DNA from 2 places in the Achromobacter sp. 1012554356 genome. Region 2 is predicted to be linked to the other one. Evidence: predicted binding sites of a transcription regulator. Region 2 holds the regulator's gene; the other holds the start of a gene.

Evidence for each region. The regulator FNR, encoded in region 2, switches genes on or off when oxygen is low (the NO sensors DNR and NnrR bind a similar motif). The targets are predictions, from matches to a motif close to TTGATNNNNATCAA.
Region 1: a site for FNR is predicted at 1,322-1,335, ahead of AC6LJW_RS00505 (OmpW/AlkL family protein). Genes of this name have one in related genera too.

Annotation. Positions count from the first base shown of each region.
Region 1 covers NZ_JCBANC010000001.1:101,342-104,573, forward strand. Annotated here, with positions in the region: gene AC6LJW_RS00500 (LysR family transcriptional regulator) at 1-579, shown strand, start outside; gene AC6LJW_RS00505 (OmpW/AlkL family protein) at 619-1,257, opposite strand; gene AC6LJW_RS00510 (glutamate synthase subunit beta) at 1,459-2,925, opposite strand; gene AC6LJW_RS00515 (glutamate synthase-related protein) at 2,934-3,232, opposite strand, start outside.
Region 2 covers NZ_JCBANC010000052.1:3,460-6,691, reverse strand. Annotated here, with positions in the region: gene AC6LJW_RS22525 (hypothetical protein) at 1-1,019, opposite strand, end outside; gene fnr (fumarate/nitrate reduction transcriptional regulator Fnr) at 1,034-1,762, opposite strand; gene AC6LJW_RS22515 (gamma-glutamylcyclotransferase family protein) at 1,860-2,294, opposite strand; gene clpB (ATP-dependent chaperone ClpB) at 2,433-3,232, shown strand, end outside.

The DNA.
Region 1 (3,232 bases), on a different contig from region 2:
ATGGAAAGCACGGCGGCCGCCCGCCTGCCGCCCATCCTGGCGGCCTATCACGCGGCCTGGCCGCAGGTACGCATTGAACTGGTGACCGGCACGTCAGGCGCATTGGCCGCCAAGGTGCGCAATTACGAGATCGAGGCCGCTTTCGTGGCGCAGCCTTTCCCTGCGGAAGGCCTGGCGGCAATGGATGCGTTCAAGGAGGAATTGGCGCTGATCTCGCCGTTGGCGTGGGATCCGATCGGCAGTCCAAAAGACCTGGGCAACCGCAGCGTCATCGCCTTTGCGGCGGGCTGCTCGTACCGGCGCATCCTGGAGTCGTGGTTGAACCAGGAGGGCATTGCGCCCGGCAAGGTGATGGAATTTGCGTCGTATCACGCCATTGTGGCGTGTGTGGCTGCCGGGACCGGTGTGGCAATCGTGCCGCGCTCGGTGCTGGCGGTGCTGGGGGCGGAGCAGACAGTGCGCGTGGGCGAGTTGTCCGGGCCTCATGGGCAGGCGCTTACCCAGCTGGTCTGGCGCGCCGACGACGACACGCCGGCGTTGCAGGCCCTGCGCAGTTGGCTGGCGCCGCCGCAGGCTTGAGCGATGCGCGCGAGGCCGCGCGCATCTTCAGGTCAGCGATCAGAAACGGTAGCCAACGCCCACGGTGGCCACCCACGGGTCGATGCGCGCGGTGCCGACGCGTTCGCCGTCCAGCGTCACCTTCGACTTGATGTCGATGTAGCGGATGTCGGCGTTCATGAACCAGCGATCGTTGATCTTGATGTCCGCGCCCAGTTGCGCGGCCACGCCCCAGGAATCGCCCAGTTTCAGGTTCGAGCCCTTCAGCGCGCCTTCGCCCTTGGTGTCGAAGAAGTGGGTGTAGTTGATGCCGACGCCGATGTACGGCTGGATCATGCTGTCGGGCAGGATGTGCCATTGCAGGCTGAGCGTGGGCGGCAATTGCTTGGTGGAGCCGATCTTGCCCAGGTTGCTGCCGCTGACGTCATGCTGGAAGGGCCAGGCGCCCAGCAGTTCGATGCCGATGTTGCGGGTGGCCATGTAGGCCAGGGTGAAGCTGGGGCGCACGTTGTTGCTCACACCCAGCTTGACGCTGCCGTCGAGCACCGTGCCATTGTTTTGCGAGGGGCGGACTTGCGTGACGCCGACGCGGAACAGCACGTCGCCGGCTTCGTGGGCGTGGGCGGGGGCGGCAAAGGCGCCGGCAGCGATCAAACCGGCAATGGCGGTGGCGCGGATACGCCCGTTCAGCGAAAACATTTTCTTCTCCGATCTTTCCGTGTGGGGTGAGACGACAGGTTCTCAGACCGCCCCGTCCCCGTGCTTGACGTGTGTCAAATCGTGAAAAGACCGTTTTCGAAGAGTGGTTATGCCGCAACAGCTGCGGTTAACCGCAACGACAAATAAAAAAACGCCGCCGGCGCGCAAGGCGTCCGACGGCGTTCATAGGTCGTGATGCGATCAACGCGGCAGTTCGCTGCTTCCCATCAGATAGGCATCGACCGAGCGTGCGCACTGGCGGCCTTCGCGGATGGCCCACACGACCAGGGACTGGCCGCGGCGCATGTCGCCGGCGGTGAAGACCTTTTCCACATTGGTGCGGTAGTCGTCGGTGTTGGCGCGCACGTTGCCGCGGCCATCGCGATCCACGCCGAACGCGTCCAGCACGTTCTGCACGGGCGACACGAAGCCCATGGCCAGCAGCACCAGGTCGGCCTTGATCTCGAACTCGGAGCCCTCGACCTCGCGCATCTTCATCTGGCCGGTGGCGTCGTCCTTGAACCATTCGACGCGCGCGCCGACCAGTTTTTCGACCTTGCCGTTGGCGCCCTTGAGCAGCTTGGTGGTCACGGACCAGTCGCGCTCGCAGCCTTCCTCGTGCGAGGACGACGTGCGCATCTTCAGCGGCCAGTACGGCCACGTCATGGTCTTGTTTTCGGACTCGGGCGGCTGAGGCATCAGTTCGAATTGCGTGACCGACGCCGCGCCGTGACGGTTGCTGGTGCCGACGCAGTCGGAACCCGTGTCGCCACCGCCGATCACCACCACGTGTTTGCCCTTGGCCAGCGTCTGGTTGGTGAGGCGGTCGCCGGCCACGGCCTTGTTCTGCTGGCGCAGGAAGTCCATGGCGAAGTACACGCCGTCGAGCTCACGGCCCGGCACCGGCAGGTCGCGCGGCGTCTCGGAGCCGCCGCTCATCACGACGGCGTCGAATTCGGCCATCAGCGATTTCGGCGTGCGCACGGTCAGGCCATCGGCCACGGGATCCTTCGGATCGCCGACGTAGGTCGACGGCGCGAATTCCACGCCCTCGGCTTCCATCTGCGAGATGCGGCGATCGATCTGGTGCTTCTCGAGTTTGAAGTCGGGAATGCCGTAGCGCAGCAGGCCGCCGATGCGGTCGCTCTTTTCGAACAGGGTCACCGAGTGGCCCGCGCGCGCCAGTTGCTGCGCGCACGCCATGCCGGCAGGTCCCGAGCCCACGACGGCGACCTTCTTGCCCGTCTTGCGCACCGGCACTTGCGGCGCCACCCAGCCTTCGGCCCAACCCTTGTCGATGATCGCGTGCTCGATGGACTTGATGCCGACAGCGTCGCTGTTGATGTTCAAGGTACAGGCGGCTTCGCAGGGCGCCGGGCAGATGCGGCCCGTGAACTCCGGGAAGTTGTTGGTGGAGTGCAGGACGTCCAGCGCGCGGCGCCAGTCCTGCTTGTACACCAGGTCATTCCAGTCCGGGATGATGTTGTTGACCGGGCAGCCGTTGTTGCAGAACGGAATGCCGCAGTCCATGCAGCGCGCCGCCTGCTGCTTGGCCTGATCGTCCGTCAGGTGCAGCACGAATTCGCGCCAGTTCTTCAGCCGCTTCTGCGGGGCCTCGGAGGCCTCCTGCAGACGCTGAAATTCCATAAATCCAGTGATTTTTCCCATGGTATCCCTCACGCAGCCAGTTGTTGCGGGTTGGCTGCACGCCACATTTCACCCAATGCGCGGCGGTAGTCCGTCGGCATGATCTTCACGAATTTGCCGCGCGAGGCTTCCCAGTCACCCAGGATTTCGCGGGCACGGTAGCTGCCGGTGTAGCGGAAGTGGTCTTCCACGAGGCGGCGCAGGATGGACTCGTCCGTCTCGCGTTCGCCACCACGCTGCGCGCTGTGCCAGATGTCGATGTTGTTCAGCGACTGCTGCTCGGCATGCGGCACCACCGATTCCAGTTCCACCATGGACAGGTTCACGC
Region 2 (3,232 bases):
AGGGGGACGGGCTTGGCGCCGCGGGTAGCCAGCACGTGTTCGTACTGGACATAGCCCGTGCCGCGCGCCAGCCGCGTGGCGCCCTGGGCTTCGGCGCCGCAGGCCTTGTCCAGCAGCCGGTGCTCGGGGTTGTTGTCCGCGCCGCCCAGCAGGTAGACCACATCGCGCGACGCGTACCGCACGAAAAGGCGGGAATCATCGGATTCGCGGGCGTAGGCGGGCAGCTTGTCGGTGCCGTACTTGTACTGGTTGTAGGTGGGGCAGATGCCGCGCTCGTACGGCGCGTAACCCTTGCCGTCCGCGCGTGGCCGCTCGTTGGTCAGGTACAGATAGGAAGACGGGTTGGCGACGACGTAGCGCATGGCCAGGCCGTCGCGGCGCAGCACCCCGTCCACGTTGTTCAGCACCGCATACCGATGCACCAGTTGCGCGCCGGCCGAATGACCGGCCAGTACGAGACCGGTAAGAGCTGGCAGGCGCTTGCGGTCGTTCAGGCTGCGCAGCAGGTCGTCCAGGACCTGAAACGAAGTGACGGGCGCAGGCCGGCCGGTGGCCTGGACGCTTTCCTGGCCGTCTTCCCAGCTGGCCTTGCGCCAGGCCGCCATACCCGAGAAACCCGAGTCGATCGACCCGGAAAACCGCGGGGCAAGAACCAGCGTGTCGCTCGCGCGCCCGGGATCGGCGGCCACCAGCGCGGCGGCGGTTTCGTAGTAGTTGTCGGCGTCGCGCTTGACGCCGTGGATGACGATGAGCACCTGCTTGATGCCGCGCAGGTCGTCCTTGGCCAGATCCCGGTTGGCGTAGACCGGCATCTTGTACCGGTGACCGGGCCGGCCCAGTTCAACGGCCTGCCAGCGCAGCGGCGCCGCGCGCTTGGGCGCGGGCGTGGCTTCGTCGTAGTCGTAGGGGTCGGGCAGCGGCGTTTGCGCGCGCGCGGCGCCGCACGCGAGCATGGCGACGACGGCAAGCGATGCCGCCAGCGCGGTGCGGGACAGGGAAGTGGCAGGCGGGCGTCGCATGGCGCGGCGACCGCTCAGCAGCTTTCGTGTCCCAGCAGTTGCTTGAGCGCGGGCAGGTCCAGGATGCGGACTTCGCGCTGGTTGATCTTGATGAGGCCGTCGCGGGCAAATCGCGAGAACAGACGGCTGACCGTTTCCAGCGTCAGGCCCAGGTAGTTGCCGATTTCTTCGCGGCTCATGCGCAGTACGAACTCGGTGGACGAATAGCCCAGCGAGGCATAGCGCTGCGACAGGTTCAAGAGGAACGCGGCCAGGCGCTGTTCCGACCGCATGGACCCCAGCGAGGCCAGCATTTGGTGCGAGCGGGTGATCTCGCGGCTCATGAGGCGGCGGAACTGCTGTTGCAGCGACGGCAGGTGCGACGCGACGCGATCGACTTCGTTCAGGCGGATGACGCAGACCTCGGAGTCTTCGAGCGCCACGGCGGCCGACACGTGCTTGCCGTCCAGCATGCCGTCCATGCCGACGATTTCGCCGGGCAGATGAAAGCCGGTGATCTGGATCTGGCCGGTGGCGTCTTCAAGCTGCGTCTTCAGGCTGCCGAAGCGCACGCCATAGACGGCGTCGAGCGGATGATCCAGCGAATAGAGCGTCTTGCCTTTTTCCACGCGGACGCGCTCTTTAACCAGTTCGTCCAGCTTTTCGACTTCGGCGGCTGCCATGCCCACGGGAACGCAGACGTGACCCAGCATGCACGTGGAACAGTGGGCGGCATCAGGGGCAATGGGGACCCGTTTTTGCATACGATGACCTTTAGAGTGCCCATTGCGCGGCGGGCGCCGGAACGGGTGTGAAGCACGAGACAGGCGTCTATTGTAGTCCGTTGTTACTACGGGTGTCTTACCGGGCGTCCTGCTTTGTTCTGGAAAGGCGGTGAGCGATCCAGTCGTCCCCCGCAATATCGACCGCCGCGGCCCGCAGCGCGGGGTCGATCGGATAGTACGCGCAGGGCAGAAGACCCGTCGCGCCGGGGCCTTCCAGGCGGGCGGAAACCGTCCGGCGTACGAAGCAGCCGGGCTTGCCGGGCTCGTATTCCTCGATCTCGTCCATCAGGGCAATCAGCGCCGGATCCACCCGGTAGACATCGCCGCGTACGCGCCGTCCGTCGTCCACGGGGATCAGGCCGGGCCAGTCGCCGAAATCGACCAGCATGCCAGGCACGCTGGCCGGTCCGACGTGGCTGGCGGCCGGCAAGCCGCGCGCCTCGGCGGCGCGGGCAAGATCGTTGATTTCGCCGGCCCGTAGGGTGCCGTACACAAAAACGTATATGCTCATTGCTCTGTTTGCTGGTGCACGTCGAAGAAAACCATGAGGGCCGCCGGGTGTTGAAATTGTCCCATCCGGCCACATATTCAGGTTATCGAGCCAGCCGGCACGGATCGGTCAGGCTCCCCACAAGCCAATACGACCATTATGCGATTCGACAAACTGACGACCAAGTTCCAACAAGCGCTGGCGGACGCGCAAAGTCTCGCCGCCCGCAACGACCATCCCTACATCGAACCCGTCCACGTGCTGTCCGCCCTGCTGTCGGATGCTGACAGCGGCGCAGGCAGTCTGCTGGCGCGTGCCGGCGTGGCGGTCAACCGCCTGGGCCCGGCGCTGGAGTCCGCCCTGAAGGGGCTGCCGCAGGTGCAGGGCGAAGACAACGTCCAGGTGGGCCGCGACCTGCAGGGCGTGCTGACCCGCACCGACAAGGAAGCCGCCCGCCGCGGCGACACCTACATCGCCAGCGAACTCTTTCTGCTTGCACTGGCCGACGACAAGGGTGAGGCCGGCCGCATCCTGCGCGATGCGGGCCTGCAGAAAAAGGCCCTTGAAGCCGCGATCGACGCCGTGCGCGGCGGCGAGAACGTCTCGGGCGCGGAAGGCGAGGCCAACCGCGAAGCCCTTTCCAAATACACGCTGGACCTGACCGAGCGCGCCCGGCAGGGCAAGCTGGATCCGGTCATCGGCCGCGACGACGAAATTCGCCGCACCATCCAGATCCTGCAGCGCCGCACCAAGAACAACCCCGTGCTGATCGGCGAACCCGGCGTCGGCAAGACCGCCATCGTCGAAGGCCTGGCGCAGCGCATCGTCAACGACGAAGTGCCGGAAAGCCTGCGCGGCAAGCGCGTGCTGTCGCTGGATCTGGCGGCGCTGCTGGCGGGCGCCAAGTTCCGCGGCGAATTCGAGGAACGCCTGAAGGCCGTGCTGAAAGAGCTGGGCCA